3 regions of the Cupriavidus sp. C2SS-8b genome follow, and region 1 is predicted to be linked to each of the others. Evidence: predicted binding sites of a transcription regulator. Region 1 holds the regulator's gene; each other region holds the start of a gene.
The links. Region 1 encodes FNR, which switches genes on or off when oxygen is low (the NO sensors DNR and NnrR bind a similar motif). Its sites were predicted from a motif close to TTGATNNNNATCAA; they were not measured.

Region 2: ACIGJB_RS02755 (universal stress protein) is a predicted target of FNR. The motif match lies at 6,043-6,056, and genes of this name have one in related genera.
Region 3: ACIGJB_RS11515 (DUF3149 domain-containing protein) is a predicted target of FNR. The motif match lies at 5,745-5,758, and genes of this name have one in related genera.

The regions. Positions count from the first base shown of each region.
Region 1 is NZ_CP172716.1:2,134,054-2,142,011, forward strand. Features, by position in the region: gene rluB (23S rRNA pseudouridine(2605) synthase RluB) at 1-942, opposite strand, end outside; gene scpB (SMC-Scp complex subunit ScpB) at 948-1,850, opposite strand; gene ACIGJB_RS09885 (sulfite exporter TauE/SafE family protein) at 2,398-3,153, opposite strand; gene fnr (fumarate/nitrate reduction transcriptional regulator Fnr) at 3,233-3,958, shown strand; gene ACIGJB_RS09895 (hypothetical protein) at 4,005-4,250, opposite strand; gene ACIGJB_RS09900 (FixH family protein) at 4,247-4,462, opposite strand; gene ccoG (cytochrome c oxidase accessory protein CcoG) at 4,546-6,018, opposite strand; gene ccoP (cytochrome-c oxidase, cbb3-type subunit III) at 6,068-6,982, opposite strand; gene ACIGJB_RS09915 (cbb3-type cytochrome oxidase subunit 3) at 6,985-7,149, opposite strand; gene ccoO (cytochrome-c oxidase, cbb3-type subunit II) at 7,153-7,815, opposite strand; gene ccoN (cytochrome-c oxidase, cbb3-type subunit I) at 7,834-7,958, opposite strand, start outside.
Region 2 is NZ_CP172716.1:598,316-606,273, reverse strand. Features, by position in the region: gene ACIGJB_RS02790 (sensor histidine kinase N-terminal domain-containing protein) at 1-687, shown strand, start outside; gene ACIGJB_RS02785 (DUF4212 domain-containing protein) at 684-1,004, shown strand; gene ACIGJB_RS02780 (MFS transporter) at 1,271-2,965, shown strand; tRNA gene ACIGJB_RS02775 (tRNA-Met) at 3,118-3,194, shown strand; gene ACIGJB_RS02770 (hypothetical protein) at 3,331-3,789, opposite strand; gene ACIGJB_RS02765 (LuxR C-terminal-related transcriptional regulator) at 3,973-4,611, opposite strand; gene ACIGJB_RS02760 (CaiB/BaiF CoA transferase family protein) at 4,776-5,843, opposite strand; gene ACIGJB_RS02755 (universal stress protein) at 6,188-6,625, shown strand; gene ACIGJB_RS02750 (serine/threonine protein kinase) at 6,668-7,708, opposite strand; gene ACIGJB_RS02745 (DEAD/DEAH box helicase) at 7,728-7,958, opposite strand, start outside.
Region 3 is NZ_CP172716.1:2,483,621-2,491,578, reverse strand. Features, by position in the region: gene ACIGJB_RS11540 (nicotinate-nucleotide adenylyltransferase) at 1-557, opposite strand, end outside; gene hemF (oxygen-dependent coproporphyrinogen oxidase) at 568-1,479, opposite strand; gene purD (phosphoribosylamine--glycine ligase) at 1,657-2,925, opposite strand; gene ACIGJB_RS11525 (YebC/PmpR family DNA-binding transcriptional regulator) at 3,005-3,730, opposite strand; gene ACIGJB_RS11520 (helicase HerA-like C-terminal domain-containing protein) at 3,937-5,472, shown strand; gene ACIGJB_RS11515 (DUF3149 domain-containing protein) at 5,480-5,662, opposite strand; gene upp (uracil phosphoribosyltransferase) at 5,808-6,458, opposite strand; gene ACIGJB_RS11505 (MFS transporter) at 6,625-7,958, opposite strand, start outside.

The DNA.
Region 1 (7,958 bases):
GCCCACCGCGACCCACTTGCCGGTCTTCATGCGCGGCAGGCTGTCGAACACGGTCGGACGGCCCTCGGGATCCGACTGGCTCACGATCTCGCCGGCCGGCTTGTGGTAAAGCAGAACGCGCGGAGGCTTGGAAGAAATCTTGCGATGGATCAGCTTGCCATTCACCCGGACCTGATCGGCCGGCAGGATCCGCTGGCCGATATGCGCGGGCAATCCGTTAACGGAAACGCGGCCCTGCAAGATCAGTTCTTCCATTTCGCGGCGCGAGCCCAGGCCGCCTTCAGCCAGGACCTTATGCAGCTTCGGCGCATCGTCGTCCGCGGACAGTTCGCGCACCGGCTTGGCCTTGGTGCGGGGGATAACCGTATCTTCCTGGTCGTACTGATCCGAGATAACGAAGCGGAACAAGTCCTCGCTGCTCGCGGCCGCCTTCTCGGGACCAGCCGGCCCCTTCCGTTGCGGCTGCCCACCCTTGCGCGGACCCTGCTGCCGACCCGTCGACTGGGCGTCGCCTTCCGGCGTGGCCCTGGCAGTGCGCTGGCCCTGCGGCTTGCGCTTGCGGCCTGCCTGCTCGCCCTTGTCGCCGCGTTCCTGTCCAGCTTGGCCGCCTTCCCGGGCCGGCGCATTTTCCGCCCGGTTCGGTTTGCGCTTGCCGCGGCCACGCTGGGCCGCACGACCGCCGGGTTCGCCGGCAGGCCTGCTCTCGCCCGCATCAGCCTGGGCGCCAGACTCGGCTCCTTCGGCGCGATTGCCGTCTCGGTCCTGCCCGCCCTGCCGGCGCGAAGCCACCAGGTTGCGCAAGCCGCGTCTCAGCCCTTTCCGGCGCGGCGCCGTATCGGTGCCTGACCCGGATTCTGCTGCGCCGTCGGCAGCCGGTGTCCCGGCTGACCGGGTGTCTTGTTCAACGGAATCAGACAAAGTATTCACTATCGGATGTTGCATATGGTTCAGTTGGGCACGCGCTCATCATCGTGCTCGCTCGCGTGCGGCGGCGCAGTATCGTCGCCGGATGAATTGCCGCTGGATGAATTGCCGCCTTCCTGGTTGTCCGGCGTGCTTTCGGCATGGAAGCCATTTGCCTCGGTCACAGCCGACGCGAGATCTGCCACGTGCATGGCGTCGGCGCTGGCCTGCTCGACGGCCCCGGCCTCGTCAGCGGGTTCGCCGCCAGCAGCCGGAGCCGCGCCGGCAAGCTTGGCGGCATCGATCGACTCACCAGCCGGCGTAACCGGCTCCGGCTCAGGGAAGGCCTCTTCGTCGCCGGCCACCGGCAGCGCCGTTGCCATCTCTTCAAAATCGATTGCCTGCTGGTCCAGCAGTGCCGCCTGCGATTGCGCCTGGGCGTCTTCGAGCGGAGGCAGCTCATCCAGCGTACGCAAACCCAGATCGTCCAGGAAAGCCTTGGTGGTCGCATAGAGCGCCGGTCGTCCTGGTACATCGCGGTGGCCGATGACCTCGATCCAGCCGCGGTCTTCCAGTTTCTTGACCACCTCCGTGCTAACCGTCACACCACGGATTTCCTCGATGTCGCCACGCGTTACCGGCTGACGATAAGCAATGATCGCCAACGTTTCCATGACGGCCCGCGAATACTTGGGAGGCTTCTCGGGATTGAGCCGATCGAGGTATTCCCGCATCTCAGGCCGGCTCTGGAAACGCCAGCCGCTGGCCAGTGCCACCAACTCGACCCCGCGCTGGCGCCAGTCCTGGCGCAACTCATCAAGCAGGACCCGGACAGTGTCCGCGCCGACATCGTCTGCAAACAGACGACGCAGGTCGCTCACGCGCAAGGGCTCCTGCGCACAGATCAGCGCAGTCTCGAGGACGATCTTCGCCTCTTGGGTATTCATGTTGGGTGTGCAGCCTGTCTTTGCACCTGCTCAGGGACGAATCCGGAGCCCTGGACATTGTGGATTCAACGGTGCGATTGCCACCGCCATCTCATCGCGCAGCAAACCCGAAAGCGTTTCGCTTCGAGACCGTGCACCTTCTTTTGCTTCGATTTGCCGGGTGTGTTCCAGCAGGAGATTGCCCGGTCACCGGCAAGTACCAGTGCACGAACCTCTTGCACGCGCCCACATGGGCGGACATGGCTTCCGGCGAACGTCCGCCTGGGCCGCAAGAAAAACGAATATCGGGATCAGGGCCAGCAATGACCGCACCTCGGTCGCAGAGCCAGCCGGACTTTTGAACAGATATTATGAACCGGATGGACTGCGGAAGGGTTCGGCGCCGAAATGTCGGCTCATTGCCCGAAACCCCGGACGCGCCCCTTTTTTGGAAGGGCTGCCAGGCGCCGCTCGGAAACACGCCGCGCGATACCGCAATGCAGGCGATTGTATGGCATTCCCGCATCCGCCTGCAACCACCGCGCACTCCCGCGCCCTCACGGTGGCTTCAAAACACCAGGCAGAAACCATGCTCGGCCAGCGAATGTGGCAATAACACCGCTCGACCGATTCCCAGGCCGCCGAAGACCATGACCGCCAATCCAGCCCCCATCCTGACCCAACGGCGGCGCGCCCAAGCGCGCAGCAGCCCCGAAAAGCTGGATAGCGCCAGCAAATTCGGTAACGTGCCAAGCCCGAACGCGCCCATTACCAGTGCTCCCGAGGGCGCATTGCCGGCCAGTAACGCGAGGGCAAGCGCACCGTAGACCATGCCACAGGGCACGAGCCCCCACGCCATGCCCATGCCATAGCGGCGCACCAGACCACCGCTTCGCGCCGCCGTCGCCGGAGTTTTGCGGCGAAGCCGGCCGAAGCTTCCGGCAATGGCGGCCCCCGCGCGCGCGCCAAACCTTTCCAGCCACACGATGGAAAACGCTTCGCCGCGTATCAGGCGCCAGCCAGATACCAGCAGCATGGCGCTCCCGGCGCCGAATAGCCACCGTTGAACGGGCAGGTAATCCTGACGCCAGGCCGTCGCCCCCACCGCCCCCAGCATCGCACCGAGCAGCATGTAGGTGGAAATCCGGCCGACATGCATCACCAGCAACTCCAGGAGCCAGTCTTGGGGACGCCGCACCACGGCAATCGGCACGCCCGCGGCGCGCTGCTCGACTGCGAGGGCAACGCCACCGCACATGGCAGCGCAATGAAAGCCCCCCAGCAAGGCAAGCATGAAAACACTGAGAAGCACACCAAAAGTCAATTGCAACTCCCTACCGCATCACATCGCGCGTTAAAATGCATGCATTGCGCCCTCGCCGCTCATTCCTTGCAGGTTCCAATTGCTAACATCCATCCCCGTCACCGAGATGTCGCCCCGTTGCTCCACTTGCGGCATGGGGCAACTGTGCCTGCCGGTGGGCATGAGCCAGCAGGATCTGCAAAAGATGGATACCCTGGTGCAAGAGCGCGTCCGTGTCCACAAGGGCGAAACCCTGTACCGCATGGGCGATCCGCTGACTGCGGTTTATGCCATTCGCTTCGGCACCCTGAAGACGCATGTCACCACGGAAGACGGCCGCTCGCAAATCACCGGCTTCCATTTGCCTGGCGAAGTGGTCGGCCTCGACGGCCTGGGTGAAATGCAGCACGCCTCGGATGCCACCGCGCTTGAAGACACGGAAGTATGCGTCGTACGCATGGCCGATCTTCAGGCGCTGTCCATGGATCTGCCATCGCTGCAGCAGCAGTTCCTGCGACTGATGGGTAAGGAAATATCGCATGATCAACTCATGCTCGTCACGCTGGGGTCCATGCGTGCCGAAGAGCGCCTTGCCGCGTTCCTGATCAACCTGTCAGAGCGCCTGTCCGCACGCGGGTATTCGTCGACCGAGTTCGTCATGCGCATGAGCCGGGAAGAAATCGGCAGCTATCTCGGATTGAAACTCGAAACGGTCAGCCGACTGTTCTCGCGATTCGCCGAGGCCGGCCTGATCCAGATCCGTCAACGCCACGTCAAGCTCGTCGACATGGAAGGCATCAAGCAAGTCTACAGCCGCTCCTGCTGAGGCGGTCTGACCGCCTTGTCTGGCAAGGCGGTCCGCTTCAGCCCAATCACTCCAGTTCGTCCGTTTCGCTGAGCTTCGTCGGCATGGTGTAGAGCGTCAGTCCGCTGGACAACGCGCAGAATACCCAGGCCAGCAAGAACCCGATCGTATAGATAGCCTCTCGCGACGCCTCGATCGGCTGGCCGAAGAAATTCAGATCTCCGGGATCCACCACAGAAAACACCGTTGCCGTGGCCACCCCGGCCATCAGGAACGCCGGCCACAGTACCCACATCAGCCAGCGCAGCCTCATGGCCGCCTCGCTTGCGGTGCCTTGGCATTGCCAGGGATCCCTTCCGCCTTCTCGACGACCAGGCCATGCCGGGACACGCCTTCGACCACCGGCCGGTCAGGATGGGTGGAAGCCAGCCAGATGGTCACGCCGCAAGCCACTATGGCCAGCAACGGGCCGCTCATCAGCAGCCACGGCCACGGCTCCTTCCACCACGGATTGCTTTCTTGCATCGTCTTGCCCCCTTCGTCGGCGCCTCACCGAGGCGCTCGCGGTTGGACCGGCACAGCGCCAATGCGCTGCACCGCCCTTAGCATCACAAATTGCGCGGCACGATGAAACTGGTAGATTGCCTGATTTGCGCACTACCCTGCCCCGAACCTTCGCTTGTCACCGTCACGCTGATCTTGTGCGTACCTTGCGCGGCATCGTCGATCGGCACGCGAATCCGGATCGGCACCAGCTTGTTCGACGTCGGCGCCAGGGCCTTCGCGTCGGGATCGTACTCGACCGTCAGGTTCTTCAGATCGTCACTTTCGGCCCGCACGCTGATGCGCATGGGTGCCTCGGTGGTGTTGATCAACTGCAGTCGATAGACGTTCTCGATCCAGCGTCCATCCACCTCACGCCCCAACGCCCCGCGATCGCGGATGATGTCGACCTTCAACGGCGTGCGCAGCGCTAGCGACGCCACGAAACCCGCCACCATCACCAGCCAGATGACCGAGTAGATGATGGTCCGCGGCCGCACCAGCCGCTTGCGGGCCACCGCGGCTGACAGTGCCTTGCGCATGGCGTTCTCGGACGTGTACCGGATCAGCCCGCGCGGGTAGTCCATCTTGTCCATGACCTGATTGCAGGCATCGATGCAGGCGCCGCAACCAATGCACTCGTACTGCAGCCCGTCACGGATATCAATGCCTGTCGGACACACCTGCACGCAAATGCTGCAGTTGACGCAGTCACCAAGCCCGGCCTGATGATGATCCACCTTGCGCGACCGGCTCCCGCGCGGCTCGCCGCGCCCGACGTCGTAGGTCACCACATAGGTGTCCCGATCGACCATCACACTCTGGAATCGCGCATACGGGCACATGTACTTGCACACCTGCTCGCGCATGAAGCCCGCATTGCCCCACGTCGCGAAGGCGTAAAAGAGCATCCAGAACGCCTGCCACGGCCCCAGCGAGAAGCTCAGGACCTGACCGCCAAGCTCGCGTATCGGCGCGAAGTAACCAATGAACGTGAAGCCCGTCCACAGCGCGACCAGTATCCACAGCGAGTGCTTGGTCGCCTTCAGGCGAAATTTGCGCAAGCTCCACGGATCGCCATCCAGACGGATCCGCGCGAAACGGTCGCCTTCGACATGCCGCTCGATCCACATGAATATTTCGGTGTAGACCGTCTGTGGACACGCATAGCCACAGAAGAGCCGCCCCGCAATGGCCGTGAACAAGAACAGCGCCAGCGCGGAGATCACCAGCAGGACGGCAAGATAGATGACATCCTGCGGCCAAAGCACCAGTCCGAAGATATAGAACTTGCGGGCGCCAAGGTCGAACAGCACGGCCTGTCTGCCATTCCATTGCAGCCAGGGCGTGCCGTAGTAGATGAGCTGGGTCAGGAGTACCATCCAGACCCGCCAGTTGGAGAACGCGCCCGTCACCGAGCGGGGGTATATCTTGCGTCGAACCTCGTAGAGCGTTTCGTCGGAGGATTCGACAGGCGACGACGCCGGCCCTTGCGGGCCGGCCGTGCGGGCCAGAGGTTCTGTCCCGGGGGCGTTCATGCGCGCGCTCCTTCAGACGCCATGGCGCACCCCGTGCCTGAGTCGGTGATCATTGTCCTGAGCCTCCGGTATTGGAAAGGCCCCAGACATAGGCCGTCAGCATACGGATACGCTCCGGCGTCAGGATCTCTTCGTGCGCCGGCATGTGGTTGTTGTGGCCCTTCAGGATGGCCTCGACAATACTGCCCTCCGAACTGCCATACAGCCACACGTTATCGGACAGGTTCGGCGCGCCGAGGGCCTGATTGCCCTTGCCGGTCGCACCATGGCACGCCGCACAGGTGGACTTGAACGTGCTCTCGCCGCGCGATGCCCGGATCGGGTCGAACGACAGGCCCGACAACGATCGCACATATTGCGCCACATCCGCTGCGAGCTTGCCATCGATGGTCGAGGCAAACGGCGGCATCATGCCATTGCGGCCCTTCGTGATGGTCTGCTGGATCGTCTCGGGTTCACCGCCATAGAGCCAGTCGTGGTCCGTCAGGTTCGGAAAGCCCCGGCTGCCGCGTGCGTCCGAGCCATGGCATTGCGCGCAGTAGTTCAGGAACAGGCGCTGGCCAATCTCGCGGGCCTGGGGGTCTGCTGCCACCTGCTTGACGTCCATATTCAGGTATTTGGCGTAGACATCGTGCTGCAGCTTTTCCTGTGCCTGCTGATGCGCGGCCAGTTCGACTTGCGTCGAAGTTTTCAACACGCCCGCATACGAGCCGAGTCCAGGATAGAGGACCAGGTAGACCAGGCCGAAGATACAGGCCAGCAGGAACATCCACATCCACCAGCGTGGCAACGGGTTGTTCAGCTCGCGCAGATCGCCGTCCCAGACATGGCCGGTGTCATCACCGGCGTTGGCAACCTTGGTGACCTTGCGTTGGGAAAAAAGCAGCCACACGCACCAGACGATGCCGACGAGCGCGATGGCAGCGATGTAGTAGCTCCAGAAATCGGAAAAGAAATCGCTCATGACTAGGTATTCCGGCTCGATGTTGTGTGGGTCTCGTCAGGCAGTGCGAACGGCAGCATGGCGGACTCCTGGTTGGCGGCTTGCCGGCCATTCGACCAGGCCCACCAGCAGATGCCCAGGAACACGACCATCGACACGACCGTGGCAAAAGCAGTCAGCATCGCCATGACTTACTCCTTCGCGGGCGCGGCTGCGGCCGCGTCCACACGCACATTGCGACGGTTGGTGCCCAATCCTTGCAGGTAGGCGACCAGCGCATCTTCTTCGCTCTTGTCCTTGAGCTCTTCAGGCGCCTTGGCGATTTCCGCCTCGGTGTACGGCACACCCAGTCGCACCAGTGCGCGCATGCGGGCCTGGATATCATCGGTCGGCAGTTGAGCCTTTTCGAGCCACGGATAGGACGGCATCACCGATTCCGGCACGACATCGCGCGGATTGCGCAGGTGAATGCGTTGCCAGTCATCGGAGTAGCGGCCACCGACGCGCGCCAGGTCGGGCCCGGTGCGCTTGGAGCCCCACAGGAACGGATGGTCGTAGACCGATTCACCCGCCGTCGAGAAATGGCCATAGCGCTCGGTCTCGGCCTGCAGCGTACGGACCTGCTGCGAATGGCAGCCGACACAACCCTCGCGGATGTAGATATCGCGGCCCATCAGCCGAAGCGGCGAATACGGCTTGATCCCGACATCGGGCTTGGTGGTGGAATGCTGGAAGAACAGCGGCACGATCTGCACCAGGCCGGCAATGCTGACCACCAGGATCGTGCAGATGATCAGCCAGCCGATGTTCTTCTCCAGCGTTTCGTGGGAAAAGAAGCTTTGTTTTTCGGACATCGTTTCTATCCTGATGGATCAATGGGCAGAGGCAGGAATGCTGGCCGGGATCGGCGCATCCACTGCACGCTTGCCGATGATGGTTTTCGCGACGTTATAGGCCATCAGCAGCATGCCGGACAGGAAGCAGATGCCGCCCAGCA
Region 2 (7,958 bases), 1.5 Mb from region 1:
GCCGATGCCGCGCACCAGATGAAAACCCCGCTCGCGGGACTGCGCATGCAGGCCGAACTGGCGCAGCGCGAACAGTCGCCAGAGGAATTGCGCCGGTCGCTGGCGCAGATTGCGGGCAGTTCCGAACGCACGGCGCACCTGGTCACGCAGTTGCTGTCGCTCGCGCGCATGGAGAACCTGGCTGGCGCGGGCAGCATGGCCGCGCTTGACCTGACTGCGCTGGCGCGCGACGTGGTGAAGGACTGGCTGCCGCGCGCCTGGGCCCGGCAGATCGACCTGGGGCTCGATGCCAGCGACCATCCGGTCATGGTCCAGGGCAATCGCCTGATGCTCACCGAAATGCTCAACAACCTGATCGACAACGCCATCCGCTACACGCCGCCCCACGGGCATGCCACCGTGCGCGTCAGCGCCGATGCGTTCGAGCCGTTCGCCTATCTCGATGTGGAGGACACCGGGCCCGGCATTGCGCCGGCGGATCGCGAGCGCGTGATGGAACGGTTCTATCGCGTGCTGGGCACCAATACCGAAGGCAGCGGCCTGGGCCTGGCCATCGTCCGGGAGATCGTGCAGCAGCATGGCGGCGAAGTCGGGATCGACGACCACGTCTATCAGCAAGAGCCGCGGCTGGCCGGCACGCGCTTTCGCATCACGCTGCGGCAGCCCGCACCGGAGCTGCCGGCATGAGCGCGCATCCGCCCCCCGATCCGGCGCTCAAGCGCGCCTGGCGGCGCAACCAGCGCTGGATCTGCGCGCTGCTCGCGGTCTGGTTCGTGGTCACCTTCGTCGTCAGCTGGTTCGCACGCGACTTGCGCTTTGACTTCTTCGGCTGGCCGTTCTCGTTCTGGATGGGCGCCCAGGGCGCGCCGGTGGTCTACGTCCTGATGACCGCGCTCTATGCCTGGCGCATGAACCGGGCCGACGACCAAGCTGACGAGGGCGCCGCCGACGCTCCCCCACCTTCGCAGGGCATGAATGCAGACGCCGGCAAGGATGCTGCTTAGCACCAAGCCGGCAGAGCGCCAGCGCATGGCGCTCGCCGCATTTGCCCCCTCGCAATGCAGCAACGAAAGTGCCGGCTTATGCGCTGCGCGGGCTAGCGTATACCCCGACGCTTTGCGCGCCAGACAGCGGAAATCTGTCAGAACTCAGTAAGTTTCGCCTCCCAGAATCCATACAGCTCCGGTGCCTATGGCTCCGCAGCGCGCCATGTCTTGCGGTGCGTCCGCGGCCTCGCCGGTGAACCATTTCAGACGGAGGAGACAACAACATGGCAAGCCCGCAGAATGTAGCGATGCCTGGAGGCAGCGCGCAGCATGCACCGATGACACGCGAGGAGAAGAAGGTCATTCTGGCCTCGTCGCTCGGCACGGTGTTCGAGTGGTATGACTTTTACCTGTACGGCTCGCTGGCGGCAGTGATCGCCAAGCAGTTCTTCGCCGGCCTGGATCCCACCTCCGCCTTCATCTTCGCACTGCTGGCCTTCGCCGCCGGCTTTATCGTGCGCCCGTTCGGCGCGCTGGTGTTTGGCCGCCTCGGCGACATGATCGGCCGCAAGTACACCTTCCTGGTGACGATCCTGATCATGGGCCTGTCGACGTTCATCGTCGGCCTGCTGCCGGGCTTTGCCACCATCGGCTGGGCCGCCCCGATCATCCTGATCGCCCTGCGCATGCTGCAGGGCCTGGCGCTCGGCGGCGAGTACGGCGGTGCCGCCACCTACGTGGCGGAACACGCGCCGCACGGCAAGCGCGGGTCCTACACGGCCTGGATCCAGACCACCGCAACGCTGGGCCTGTTCCTGTCGCTCATCGTGATCCTGCTGTGCCGTGAACTGACCGGCGCCAATTTCGACGCCTGGGGCTGGCGCATTCCGTTCCTGGTCTCGATCCTGCTGCTGGCGATGTCGGTGTACATCCGTCTGTCGATGAGCGAATCGCCGGCGTTCCAGCGCATGAAGGCCGAAGGCAAGACCTCGAAGGCCCCGCTGACCGAATCCTTCGGCCAGTGGCGCAACCTGAAGATCGTGATCCTGGCGCTGCTGGGTCTGACCGCCGGCCAGGCCGTGGTCTGGTACACGGGCCAGTTCTACTCGCTGTTCTTCCTGACCCAGGTGCTGAAGGTCGATGCCAAGACGGCCAACCTGCTGATCGCCGGCGCACTGGTGATCGGCACGCCGTTCTTCCTGTTCTTCGGCTCGCTGTCGGACAAGATCGGCCGCAAGTGGATCATCATGATCGGCTGCGCGCTGGCCGTGCTGACCTACTTCCCGCTGTTCAAGGCGATGACCCACTATGCCAACCCGGCACTGGAACGCGCCCAGCAGTCGGCACAGATCGTGGTCACCGCGGACCCGGCAAGCTGCTCGTTCCAGGGCAGCCCGATCGCCCGCGAGATCGACTTCCGCAGCTCGTGCGACATCGTCAAGCGTACGCTGGCCCAGGCATCGGCCAGCTATGAAGTCGTGCCGGCCCCGGCCGGTACGGTGGCATCGGTGAAGATCGGCGACAAGGAAATCAAGTCCTTCGACGCCACGGTGACCAAGGGTGCGTTCGACGACGCCAGCAAGAAGCAGATCGCCGAGTTCAAGAAGGCCGTTGGCGCCGAGATGTCCGCGCACGGCTACCCGACCAAGGCGGATCCGGCCCAGATGAATACGATCATGGTGCTGGTGATCCTGGTGATCCTGGTGATCTACGTAACCATGGTCTACGGCCCGATCGCGGCGATGCTGGTCGAGATGTTCCCGACGCGCATCCGCTACACCTCGATGTCGCTGCCCTACCATATCGGCAATGGCTGGTTCGGCGGCTTGCTGCCCACCATCTCGTTCGCGCTCGTGGCGCAGAACGGCAACATCTACTACGGCCTCTGGTACCCGATCATCATCGCCGCAGTCACCTTCGTGGTCGGCGCGCTGTTCGTGCGCGAAACCAAGGACGTGGATATCTACGCGAACGACTGAGCCAACCCTTTGAGGCAAGACCGATCCGGTAATCGGTCGCTCCAGCCGGCAGGCCGCAAAGCCTGCCGGTTTTTCTTTTCACGCCCGTGTCATCATCTTTTCAAAGAGGTGTTGACAGGTCGTAAATTCTCGGTAAAATAGCGGTCTCTGTTGGCGAATTAGCTCAGTCGGTTAGAGCGACGGAATCATAATCCGCAGGTCCGGGGTTCGAGTCCCTGATTCGCCACCATCTATTTGAAAAGCCGCGCTCCCGAAAGGGTTCGCGGCTTTTTGCTTTGGTTTGCCGCGCACGGTTCAGCATAAGGGTGCGGCGCTACAAGCCCCAGGAGGTGGTGCGGGCGAGCCTGCAAGGCGCAGGACGGAAGTTACTTCGTGAGCTTGCTGTCGATGCGCTCCAGGCGCAGCTCGATCGTGCTCAGGCGGCCGTCGATCGAATCGAGGCGCGCATTGACCTTCTCGAGCACCTTGTCATTGGAGTCGAGTCGGCCAGTGATGCGCTTGTCCATTTCGCTGATCTGCACGTTCAGCGGCGCAGTGCCACGGTCGACCTTGTCCTGGGTGTTCGATGACATGTAAGTCAACGCCGTGAAGATGACCGCGAGAGCGGACCCCACGGCTGTGAAGATTAGCGCCCACGGCGTTTTGGCGGCGTCGCGCCCGTCCGCGGATTGCTCGCGCAGCATCTTGTAGAGAACTTCCACTGGAATGCCGTCTTCAGTTCGATAACGGCGGAACTTGCGGGCGTGCATCGTCCTCGGGTCATTGTGGCCCGACTCCTCAGCAGCATGCTTGTCGTCGTTATCGTGAACGGTGGTCATGTTCATATTCTATACACAGGGCGGGCAGCGCCCAGTATTGCGCGGGGCGTGTGGCTGCGAAGCAGCCCGCGCACGGCGTGAAATGCGGATTCGCCCACCTGCAAGGTCATCCATTATGACGCCGGCCATCTAAGGACAGGTCCTGGCTCCTCGGCGTGGCCCGGTGGCACCCGACCTACCGGGACTCCATCACAGCAACCGGTACCGGCGCGCACAGTCGACCATCTCGACGACGGACTCCACATTCAGCTTGCACATGATGTTGGTCTTATGGGTGCTCACGGTCTTGCTGCTGATCAGCAGCAGCGCGGCGATCTCCTTGTTCGAGTGTCCGCGCGCCAGGTACTGGAGCACCATGAGTTCGCGCTCGGTCAGCCGCGCCAGCCTGCCGGCAGACGGCAGGCGCAGCAGGCGTGCGGCTTCCAGCGTCTGCGTGGGAAACACCAGGTAGCCCGACATCACGCCCTGCGCGGCCTGGACCATTTCCGCCAGGTCCCGCTGGCGCGGCACGAAGCCATGGGCGCCCGCGCGCAGCGCCTGCACCGGCGCCATCGTGGCATCGCTGTCGGACAACACCAGCAGCCGCACCGCCGGATAGCCGGTGGCCAGCCGCCTGATCAGCGCGATGCCGGCCTGGCCCAGCGTGTCCAGCTCGATCACGACCAGCCGGGGCTGGCGATCACGCACCAGCTGCCGGGCCAGCCGCACGTTGTCGGCCAGCATCGTCCGGCGCGCGCCGAGCGCTTGCACGATTTGCCACGATGCCTCGCCCGGCGGCGCGGGCCGTGCATCGACGATCAGGGCTTCATCGAACGAGGTGGGATCCAACGCGCGGCTCCTTGTTGAAGGGACTACCGCGAAGATTAGGTCGTGGGCTCCACGCCGGATCGGCGAAACGGCTGCATTTGCATGCGTACTTGTCGCAAATGAGCTGGAGAATTTCTGCGTCCCGGGCGGGCTATACGCCCACCCGCCACGCGGTCAGCTCGCGCTCAGGACGGCTTGGCCGGCGAGAAGCGCGGTGCCGGCGTGGAGCGCGCGACTTCGCGATCGCCCTGGCGGTGCAGGCGGTAGGTGCCGCGGGCCTGGTTGTGCGGGTGGCGTGCCGCTTCGTCCAGCGTGAGCACGCGGGCAAAGCAGACGTCGGTGCCGCCGAGCAGCGATTCCCAGTGCGTGCTGGGACGCGAAGCGATCAGCGCGGCGATGCGCGCCTTCACCGTCGGCCACTGCGCACGGTCATACTGCGCGGCCGGATCGATGTCCGTGAGTTCGAGGCGCTCGAGCAGTTCGCGGTAGAACTGCGGCTCGAGCGCGCCGAGCGTGATGGCGCGGCCATCGGCACACGCATAAACGTCGTAGAACGGGGAGTCATGGAAGGCGCTGGGCTGCGGGCCGCCCAGCGTGCCGGCCGCGCGCGACACCTGCACCAGCGAGCCAAGCATGGCGACGATATCGGTGATCGCCGCATCCACCACGCAGCCCTGCCCGCTCGAACGCGCATGCAGGATGGCGCTGGTGATGCCGAACGCCAGGCCGAGCGCTCCCGTGGCATCGCCGACGACCGTAGGCGGCACCATCGGCAGCGCGCCGTCACGCGCGGCCATCGACAGCAGGCCGGTCAGCGCGATGTAGTTCAAGTCATGCCCGGCGCTCTGCGCGAGCGGGCCAGTCTGGCCCCAGCCGGTCATGCGGCCGTAGACCAGGCGCGGGTTGCGCGCATGGCATTGCGCCGGACCCAGTCCCAGGCGCTCCATGGCGCCGGGGCGCAACCCTTCGATCAGCGCGTCGGCGCCGGCCACCAGGTCCAGCGCCTTAGCCACGTCCTCCGGAGACTTCAGGTTGAGCTGCACCACGGTCTTGCCATGCTCGAGTTCCATCTCGGCCGGCACGTTCTGGCCGCGCAGGATCCGCCGGGCATCCGGGGCGACCGGACGGGCCACCAGCGTAACTTCCGCGCCCAGGCCAGCCAGCATGGCACCGCACAGCGGGCCCGGACCGATCCCTTCGAATTCCACTACCTTGACGCCACGCAGTGGCAGGAGGTTGCCGCTTTCGCTCATGTTTGCTGTCTCCGTCTGGGCGTCCGGCCCGCCGGATCGCCTGATGTTCTGGGGTAGAAAGGCCGGGCGCCATATCACGGCAGCGCCAGCCGGGCTGGGCACATGCTAAGCGGGGTTACCAGTGGGCGGCAATGGCTAAATGTGTCAGGCGCCTTGACATATCCTGCTGCATTTCCGCGAAAGGAAATTTCCGAGTCACTTGATCTAAATCGGATTGTGGCGAAAGACTTGCTGCCATGATGGTGACGGACGGCTCGCCGCCGCTTCATCGATCCGCGGCGCCGATCCTGCCTATCCTATAACCTGGCGTGTCCGTTCAGCGCCCCCTCCAGGAGATTCCCGCCATGACCAATATCGTGCTCGCCACCGACGGATCGGCCTTCAGCGACGCGGCCGCCCGCTTCATCGCCGAAGGGAAGCTGTTGCAAAGCGGCTTTACCGTCCATGTGGTGCACGTCGCGCCCGAAGTCAGCGGACAGGTCCGCGCCTTTGTCAGCAAGGAAACCATCGATGCCTGGCATCAAGAGGCCAGCGACAAGGCCATGGCCGGCGTGTGCGAGATCCTGTCCGCGGCCGGCATTCCGTTCGAGCGCCATGCGCTGCACGGGTTCGCACCGGAGCGCATCGTCGCCTACGCGCGCTCGGCGGATGCTCAGGCTATCGTCATGGGGACGCACGGCCGGGGTTCGTTCTTTGATGCGGTGATCGGATCCGTGGCCGGCCGCGTGCTGGCGCAGGCGCCCTGCCCGGTGCTGCTGGTCAAGGCGCCCGAAAAGGCCTGAGCGGGGGCGGGCCGACCGCTACCGCACCGTTTCAGCAGAGTCTCAGGCGCCCCACAGGGGCGCTTCTTCCATCAGCGCGACTTGCTCGCGCAATTCCAGGATGCGGTCCTGCCAGTAGCGCGCCGTTCCGAACCACGGGAACGCCGCCGGGAAGGCGGGATCGCGCCAGCGGCTGGCCAGCCAGGCGCTGTAATGGAGCAGCCGCAGCGTGCGCAGCGCTTCCACCAGCCACAGTTCGCGTGGCGCGAACTCGGCAAAGTCTTCGTAGCCCGCGACGATATCGGCCAGCTGGTCCTGCATGGCGGCGCGGTCGCCTTCGAGCAGCATCCACAGGTCCTGCACGGCGGGCGCCATGCGGCTGTCGTCGAAATCCACGAAATGCGGACCTGCGGCGGCGAGGCCGGTGGACCGGGCATCATCGCCGTCGATCCACAGCACGTTGCCGCGATGGCAGTCGCCATGCACGCGCAGCAGGCGCACGTCGCCGGCGCGGTCATAGCAGCGGCGCACGCCGTCCAGCGCAAGGTCCACCACCGCCTGCCACGGTTCGCGCAGATCGGCCGGGATGCAGTCGTGCGCGATCAGCCAGTCGCGCGATGCCACGCCGAAGGTCTGCGCGTCGAGCACCGGCCGCGCCTGGTACGCATGGGTAGAACCCACGGCGTGGATGCGCCCGATGAAGCGGCCAAGCCAGGTCAGCGTGTCGGAGCGGTCCAGCGCGGGTTCGCGGCCGCCGCAGCGGGCAAAGACGGCGAAGCGGAAACCTGCGTGGCGCTGCAGCGTGCTGCCGTCCGGTCCGGCCAGCGCCGGGACTGCGGGAATCTCGGCATCGGCGAGCTGCTGCACGAACGCATGCTCTTCCAGGATGGCGGCATCGGTCCAACGGCCAGGCCGGTAGAACTTGGCCACCACGGGCGCGGCGTCCTCGATGCCGATCTGCCAGACCCGGTTCTCGTAGCTGTTGAGTGCCAGCAGCCGGCCGTCAGGGCGCATGCCCGCCGACTCGAGCGCATCGAGGATCAGCTCGGGCGTCAGCCCCGCGAACGGGATGCCGCTGTCGCCGGATGCCTGATGTGCGCTCATGCCTTCGGGCCTGGAGGGCTCAGCGCCCGCGCTTGGCCGGCGTGCCGCCAAGCAGCGCGGCCTGCGCCGGGCGACGGTTGCGTGCGGGAGCGCCAGCGCCTTCCTGCATCGGCCGCGACTGGGCGCCGCTGCGTGGCTGGCTGCGCGACTGGGCCGGCGCGGCATTGCGGCTCGCGCCACCCTGGCCACGGGCGGATTCGCCGCCGGCATGGCCCGCGCCGCCACGCGGCGCATTCTGGGCAGGACGCTG
Region 3 (7,958 bases), 350 kb from region 1:
GGCGTGCATTGTATCAGGTGCGTGTCGGCGTGGCGCGCGGCCAGCGCTTCGCGCACCGGCCCTTCGAGTTCCGAGAGCGCAAAGCCGGGGCGCGTGGCGGTGCACAAGTGCACGTGGGCGAACAATTCCTGCCAGCCGTGCCAGGTGTGCAGGCGCAGGAGCTGGTCGGCGCCCATCAGCCAGCAGAGCGAGGCTTGCGGGCCATACTCCTCGCGCAGGTGGCGCACGGTGTCGATGGTGTAGCTGGGGCCTTCGCGGTCCACTTCCATGCGGCTCACGCGAATCTTTGCCGAAGTGCCGGTCAGCGCGGCGGCGGCAAGTTCCGTCATGGCGAACCGGTCCGCGGCGGGGGTCACGTCAGCGCTCTTTTGCCACGATTGGCCGGTGGGGATCCACACCAGTTCATCCAGCGCCAGATGGTCGATGCACAGGCTGGCGAGCGCCAGGTGGCCGAGATGAGGGGGGTCGAAAGTGCCGCCCAGGATACCCAGGCGATAAGGGCGGGCGTCTTTGCCGGCTGCTGCGGCCGGCACGGCGTCTTGGTTGGGATGTGCCATAAGGTTGCCGTCAGGCCCAGTCGCGCGCCGGCAGGAAGTCGGTGTACAGCGCGCTTTCGGCGCTGCCCGGTTCCGGCTGCCAGTCGTAGCGCCATGTCACCTGCGGCGGCATCGACATCAGGATCGATTCGGCGCGGCCGCCGGACTGCAGTCCGAACAGTGTGCCGCGATCGAACACCAGGTTGAACTCGACATAGCGGCCACGGCGGTAGGCCTGGAAGTCGCGCTCGCGCTCGCCGTACGGCGTGTCCTTGCGGCGCTCCAGGATCGGCTGGTAGGCAGTCAGGAAGGCATCGCCGACGCCGCGCATCATTTCGAAGCTGCGTTCGAAGCCCAGCGTCGAGAAGTCGTCGAAGAAGATTCCCCCAATGCCGCGCGCCTCGCCGCGGTGCTTCAGGAAGAAATACTCGTCGCACCACTGCTTGAAGCGCGGATACAACTCATCGCCGAACGGTGCCAGCGATGCCTTGCAGGTGCGGTGGAAATGGGCGCAGTCGTCGGTATTGCCGTAGTACGGCGTCAGGTCCATGCCGCCGCCGAACCACCACACCGGATCGGCACCAGCCTTGGTGGCGATGAAGCACCGCACGTTCATGTGCACGGTGGGCACGTACGGATTGCGCGGATGGAACACCAGCGATACGCCCATCGCTTCGAAACCGCGCCCGGCCAGCTCGGGCCGGTTGGCGCTGGCCGATGGAGGCAGGGTATCGCCGGTCACGTGCGAAAAGCCCACGCCGGCACGCTCCATCACGGCGCCGCCTTCCAGGATGCGGGTGCGGCCACTGCCGCGCAGGCGCTCGGTGGGCGGCTTTTCCCAGGCGTCGGTCAGGAAGGGCTGTCCGTCAATAGCGGCGACGGCGTCGGTGATGCGGTCTTGCAGACCGAGCAGGTAGGCACGGACTGCCTGGGAATCGATCATGGCTTGTAGGGGCGCGGGCCCCGGATGCAAGGGCGGCCGTGCCGGCGTCTGGCCGGCACGGCCGTCATGGGTGTGTCACGATTGTAACGGCTGGCGAGGCACTTGCCGGCGCCAGCCGTCCACCTGTGACGGGCCGCCAGCGGCCGGTACGGCCTCGTGGCGGCGCCACATCGGCGCTCAGCGCTTGATGGCGCGGTAGCCGATGTCGGTACGGTATTGCATGCCATCGAACTGAATCTGCTCCACGGCTGCGTAGGCGGCGCGTTGCGCGGCCTTGACCGTATCGGCCAGGCCCACCACGCACAGCACGCGGCCGCCCGTGGTCAGCAGCGTGCCGTCCTTGAGCGTGGTGCCGGCGTGGAAGGTCACGCTGTCGTCGGTTTCGGCCGGGATGCCGGTGATGGCATCGCCCTTGCGCGGCGAGTCGGGGTAGCCATAGGCTGCCATCACCACGCCCAGCGCGGTGCGGCGGTCCCAGTCCAGTTCGACTTCGTCGAGCTTGCCCGACACGGCGGCGTCCATCACGTCGACCAGGTCAGTCTTCAGGCGCGCCATGATCGGCTGGGTTTCCGGGTCGCCCATGCGGCAGTTGAATTCCAGCGTCTTCAGGTTGCCGTCCTTGTCGATCATCAGGCCGGCGTACAGGAAGCCCGTGTACGGAATGCCGTCCTTTTCCATGCCGCGCACGGTCGGCACGATGATCTCGCGCAGCGCGCGCGCATGCAGCGCGGGCGTGACCACCGGCGCGGGCGAGTAGGCGCCCATGCCGCCGGTGTTGGGGCCGGCATCGGCGTCCAGCAGGCGCTTGTGGTCCTGGCTGGTCGCCAGCGCGAGCACGTTCTTGCCGTCGACCAGCACGATAAAGCTGGCTTCCTCGCCTTCCAGGAACTCCTCGACCACCACGCGCGCACCGGCATCGCCAAGCTTGTTGTCGGCCAGCATCATGTCGACGGCGGCGTGCGCTTCTTCCAGGTTCATGGCGACGACCACGCCCTTGCCAGCCGCCAGGCCATCGGCCTTGATCACGATCGGCGCGCCTTGCGCGTCGATGTAGGCGTGCGCCTGGGCGGCGTCGGCGAAGGTCTGGTAGGCCGCGGTCGGAATGCCGTGGCGGTGCATGAAGGCCTTGGCGAAGTCCTTCGACGACTCGAGCTGTGCCGCAGCCTGGGTCGGGCCGAAGATGCGCAGGCCCTTGCCGCGGAACACGTCCACGATGCCGGCGGCCAGCGGCGCTTCGGGGCCGACCACGGTGAAGGCCACGCCTTCGCGCTCGGCAAAGGCGGCCAGCACTTGCGGATCCGTCAGCGGAACATTCTGCAGGCGCTTGTCGAGCGCGGTCCCGCCATTGCCTGGTGCCACGTACACCACCTGAATCTTGGGGGACTGGGCTAATTTCCAGGCCAGCGCGTGTTCACGTCCACCCGAGCCGACAACCAATACTTTCATGATCCACTGCCAGAAAAGATACGCATGCAAAAAGGCGGCAGCTCGATCGTGCTGCCGCCCGAGGGCTAACTAAGTCTACTTACTCTTCGATGACCGCGTTGGTGAAGACTTCCTGCACGTCATCGAGGTTTTCCAGGGCGTCCAGCAGCTTCTGCATCTTCGCCGCGTCGTCGCCCGTGAACTCGACTTCATTCTGCGGCTTCATCACCACGTCGGCCACTTCGGCCTTGAAGCCGGCGGCTTCCAGGGCCGCTTTGACCGCGGAAAAGTCGTTCGGCGGGCAGGTGACTTCGATCGAGCCGTCGTCATTGGTGACCACGTCGTCGGCGCCGGCTTCGAGCGCGGCATCCATCAGCTTGTCTTCCGGCGTGCCCGGGGCAAACAGGAACTGGCCGCAATGGGTGAACATGAAGGCCACCGAGCCTTCGGTCCCCATGTTTCCACCGTGCTTGGAAAACGCGTGGCGGACTTCGGCCACGGTGCGCACGCGGTTGTCGGTCAGGCAGTCGACAATGATCGCGGCGCCGCTCAGGCCGTAGCCCTCGTAGCGGATTTCCTCGTAGTTCGCGCCTTCCAGGCCACCCACGCCGCGCTGGATCGCGCGCTGGATGTTGTCCTTGGGCATGTTGGCGTCCATCGCCTTGTCCATGGACAGGCGCAGGCGCGGGTTGGAGTCGACATCGCCGCCGCCGAGCTTGGCGGCAACGGTGATTTCCTTGATCAGGCGGGTCCAGATCTTGCCGCGCTTGGCGTCTGCGGCGGCCTTCTTATGTTTGATATTGGCCCATTTCGAGTGACCGGCCATGATTCTCTCCGAAGCGGAAAACGTGAGGTTGTGCGGGAAGGCTGCAGCTTGCGGGCGCCGTACAGCGTGGTATAGCGCGGTAGAAGCGGCCGCGCCGGGTGACGGATTGACCCGGCTGCTGGCTATAATCAGCCCGTGATTTTATCACGCGGCCCTGTCCGTGCCGCGCCCGTGGCTGTCCGCCACGCTTCCCGATCCAAGACACCATGGCCGAACCTATCCTGATCGCCAAGAACGCCGAGCACGAACTGGCCCTGCTGCCGCAGATGGGCAACCGGCACGGACTGATCACCGGCGCCACCGGTACCGGCAAGACCGTAACCCTGCAGACGCTGGCGCAGGGGTTTTCCCGGCTGGGCGTGCCAGTCTTCATGGCCGACGTCAAAGGTGACCTGACCGGCATTTCCATGCCGGGCCAGCCCTCGGACAAACTCAAGGCGCGGCTGGAGGAACTGAACCTGCCGGAGCCGGCCTGGGGCGGTTGCCCGACCACGCTGTGGGACGTATTCGGCCAAAAGGGGCATCCGGTGCGGGCCACCGTCTCGCACATGGGGCCGCTGCTGTTGTCGCGCATGCTGGAGCTGAACGATACCCAGCAGGGCGTGCTCAACCTGGTGTTCCGCATTGCCGATGCCAATGGCCTGCTGCTGCTCGACGCCAAGGACCTGCGTGCCATGCTGCAGCACGTGGGCGACAATGCGGCGCAGTTCACGACGGAGTACGGCAATATCTCGGCTGCCTCGATCGGCGCGATCCAGCGTGGCCTGGTAGCGCTGGAGTCGCAGGGCGCGGATGTGTTCTTCGGCGAGCCGATGCTCAACCTGGAAGACTTCCTCCAGACCGACAAGGGCCAGGGCGTGGTCAACATCCTGGCGGCCGACAAGCTGATGAACTCGCCCAAGCTCTATGCGACGTTCCTGCTGTGGATGCTGTCCGAGCTGTTCGAGAAGCTGCCCGAGGCCGGCGACCTCGACAAGCCCAAGCTCGTCTTCTTCTTCGACGAGGCGCACCTGCTGTTCAACGATGCGCCCAAGGCGCTCCTCGACAAGATCGAGCAGGTGGTGCGACTGATCCGCTCCAAGGGCGTTGGCGTGTACTTCGTCACGCAGAATCCGGCCGATATCCCGGATACGGTGCTGGGCCAACTTGGCAACCGCGTGCAGCATGCCTTGCGCGCATTCACGCCGCGCGACCAGAAGGCGGTCAAGGTGGCGGCCACCACCATGCGCGCCAACCCGAAGCTCGATGTGGAGAAGGTCATCGGCGAACTGGGCGTGGGCGAGGCGCTGGTGTCGCTGCTCGATGCCAATGGCACGCCGGGCGTGACCGAGCGCGCCTGGGTGCTGGCGCCAGGCAGCCGCATCGGCCCGGTTACCGATGACGAACGCAAGCAGCTGATCGCGACGTCGCTGGTGGCGGGGACTTACGAAAAGACGATCGACCGGGAGTCGGCCTACGAGAAGCTGCGCGGCAGCGTGGCGCCGGTGGGTAATAGTGGCGGTGGCGGCGGCGCCACGGCGCAGAAGCCAACGGCCGGTGCGCCGGCCGAAGAAGGCGGCTGGCTGGGTACCGCCGGCGAGATCTTCGGCTCGCTGACCAAGGGTACCGGCAAGACCGGCCGGGGCGATTCCATCCTGGAATCGATGGCCAAGTCGGCCGCGCGTACCGTGGGCTCCCAGGTCGGCCGCGAACTGATCCGCGGCGTGCTGGGCAGCCTGCTGGGCGGTGGCAAGAAAAAGTAAGCGCTGCTCAATGCGTGCCGGTCTGCGATGCCGACCGGTTTCCCGCGGCGGCCTTGGCGGCGGCCGCGTCTTCGCGCATCTTGCGGCTGAACAGGCGCGCGAAGAACCACGCCATGCCGATGATAAAGACGATGACGCCGAGGCTCATCAGCCCGGTGCTGGTCGTAAAGAGGATCTTGAAGGCTTCCATGCGGTTCTCCCTGTGAGAGTTCGACGGGTTGCACGCATTTGCGGTGCGACGTCGAGTGTAGGGAGCCGCACCGCGCGAGCCATTGAGTAGGATCAAGCTCGCGACAGCGGGAAAGATAGCGAGCGGGCAGCCGCCCGCTGCAAGGTCAGTTCTTGGTGCCGAACAAACGATCGCCCGCGTCACCGAGGCCCGGAACGATGTACGCGTGTTCGTCGAGGTGGCTGTCGAGCGAGGCGACGAACAGCTTCACGTTCGGATGCGCCTTCTGGAACACCTCCACGCCTTCCGGTGCCGCCACCAGGGCGACGAAAGTGATGGCGTCGTCCTTCACGCCGCGGCGCTTCAGGACATCGACGGCATGCGCGGCGGAATAGCCGGTGGCAACCATCGGATCGCACAGGATGAAGCTGCGGTCTTCCACGTCAGGCAGGCGCACCAGGTATTCCACCGGGCGATGCTGATCGTCGCGATACACACCGATATGCCCGATCCGCGCCGACGGGATCAACTCCACCAGGCCATCGCTCATGCCGACGCCGGCGCGCAGCACCGGCACGATGGTCAGCTTCTTGCCGGCGATGACGGGGGCTTCCAGCGGCACTAGCGGCGTTTCGATATGCCGCGTGGTCAGCGGCAGGTGGCGCGTGATCTCGTAGCCCATCAGCAACGTGATCTCGCGCAGCAGCTCGCGGAACGTGCGCGTGGACGTGTCCCGGTCGCGCATATGCGAGAGCTTATGCTGGATCAGCGGGTGGTCGAGGATGTACAGGCTGGGGAAACGCGGGTCTTGTTTCATGGCGGCGGCGAAGGCTCGGCGGGAGAGGGTGAAGCGGGCGGCCCCGGTCTTGTGAACCGGGACGCCGCGCCGTGGTAGCGCGATTGTAATGGAAGCGGGCCGCCGCGCGGCTGCGGCGGCCCATGCCTGTCGCTACGTTTCCGAGCTTGCCTTGCGAACCCGTCTGTCAGTCAAGCGCGCGGTTCTTCGATTCGATATCGACCATATAGATCGCGAGCGCCGCCACGGCCAGGAACGACGAGAGCAGCACCAGGGCCAGCGTGAAATGCGTGGCCATGACCGGGGCAACGATGGCCGGCGCGAACAGGCCGCCGAAGCGCGCCATGGCGCCCGCCGTGCCCATCCCGCTGGCGCGCAGGTCGGTCGGATACACCTCCGGCGTGAAGGCGTAGAGCGCGCCCCAGGTGCCGAGCAGCGAGAAGCTCATCAGCAGGGTGGAGCCGACCACCAGCGTCGGCGACTGGCCCAGGCTGTACAGCATGCAGCCCGCGGCGCTGAGCAGCAGGAAGCCGATCAGCGTCGGCTTGCGGCCCCAGCGCTCGACGCCATGCGCCGCGAGTGCGAAGCCCGGCAGTTGCACCAGCGCCAGCAAGATCAGGAAGACCTGGCCGCGCATGAAGCCGAAGCCTTGGCCCGCCAGCTTCACCGGCAGGTAGACGAAGACACCGTAGTAGGCGATCGAGATCAGCGCCCACGCCACCAGCAGGCTGATGCTGCGGCGGCGGAAGCCGGTCTCGAACAGCGCCAGCACCGACTTGCGCTCCATCTTCTGCGGTTCCAGCGTGCCGATTTCAACCGAAACGCGATTGGCGGCGGCAACACGCTGCAGCACGGCGCGGGCTTCGGCCGAGCGTCCCGACTTGTTCAGGTAGAGCGGAGACTCGGGCACGTACAAGCGGCAGACCAGGCCGACCAACGCCGGGATGCCGGTGACCAGGAAGATCAGGCGCCACGCTGCATCGCCGTGCGAAACGGCAATCAGCGCCAGGATGGCGAGCAGGATCGTGCCCACGGCCCAGAACGATTCCAGCAGCACCAGCCAGCGGCCGCGGCGGTCGGAGGGCAGGAACTCGGCCATCATGGTGTAGTCGACCGGCAGCGTGCCGCCGACGCCGATGCCGGTCAGGAAACGCAGCACCAGCAGCCACTGGAAATCCGGTGCGAACGAGGACGCGACGCCACAGATGGCGTCGATGACCACCGCCATCATCAGCACGGGCCGGCGGCCGATGCGGTCGGCCAGGCGGCCGAACATGAACGCGCCGATCAGCATCCCGACAAAGAACAGCGTCCCGCTCTGCAGCGCAGTCGGAACGGGAATGCCGAAGGTCTTGGCAATCGAGGGCGCGGTGAAGCCGATCGACAGTACCTGCATCGCGTCGGCGAGCCAGACCAGCCCGAAGATGACGAACAGCCGGTACTGGAAGCGGCCGACGCCGGCGGCGCGAATGCCTTCCTCGATGGTGATGGTCTGGGAGCTTGCAGTCCTCGCGTTCGACG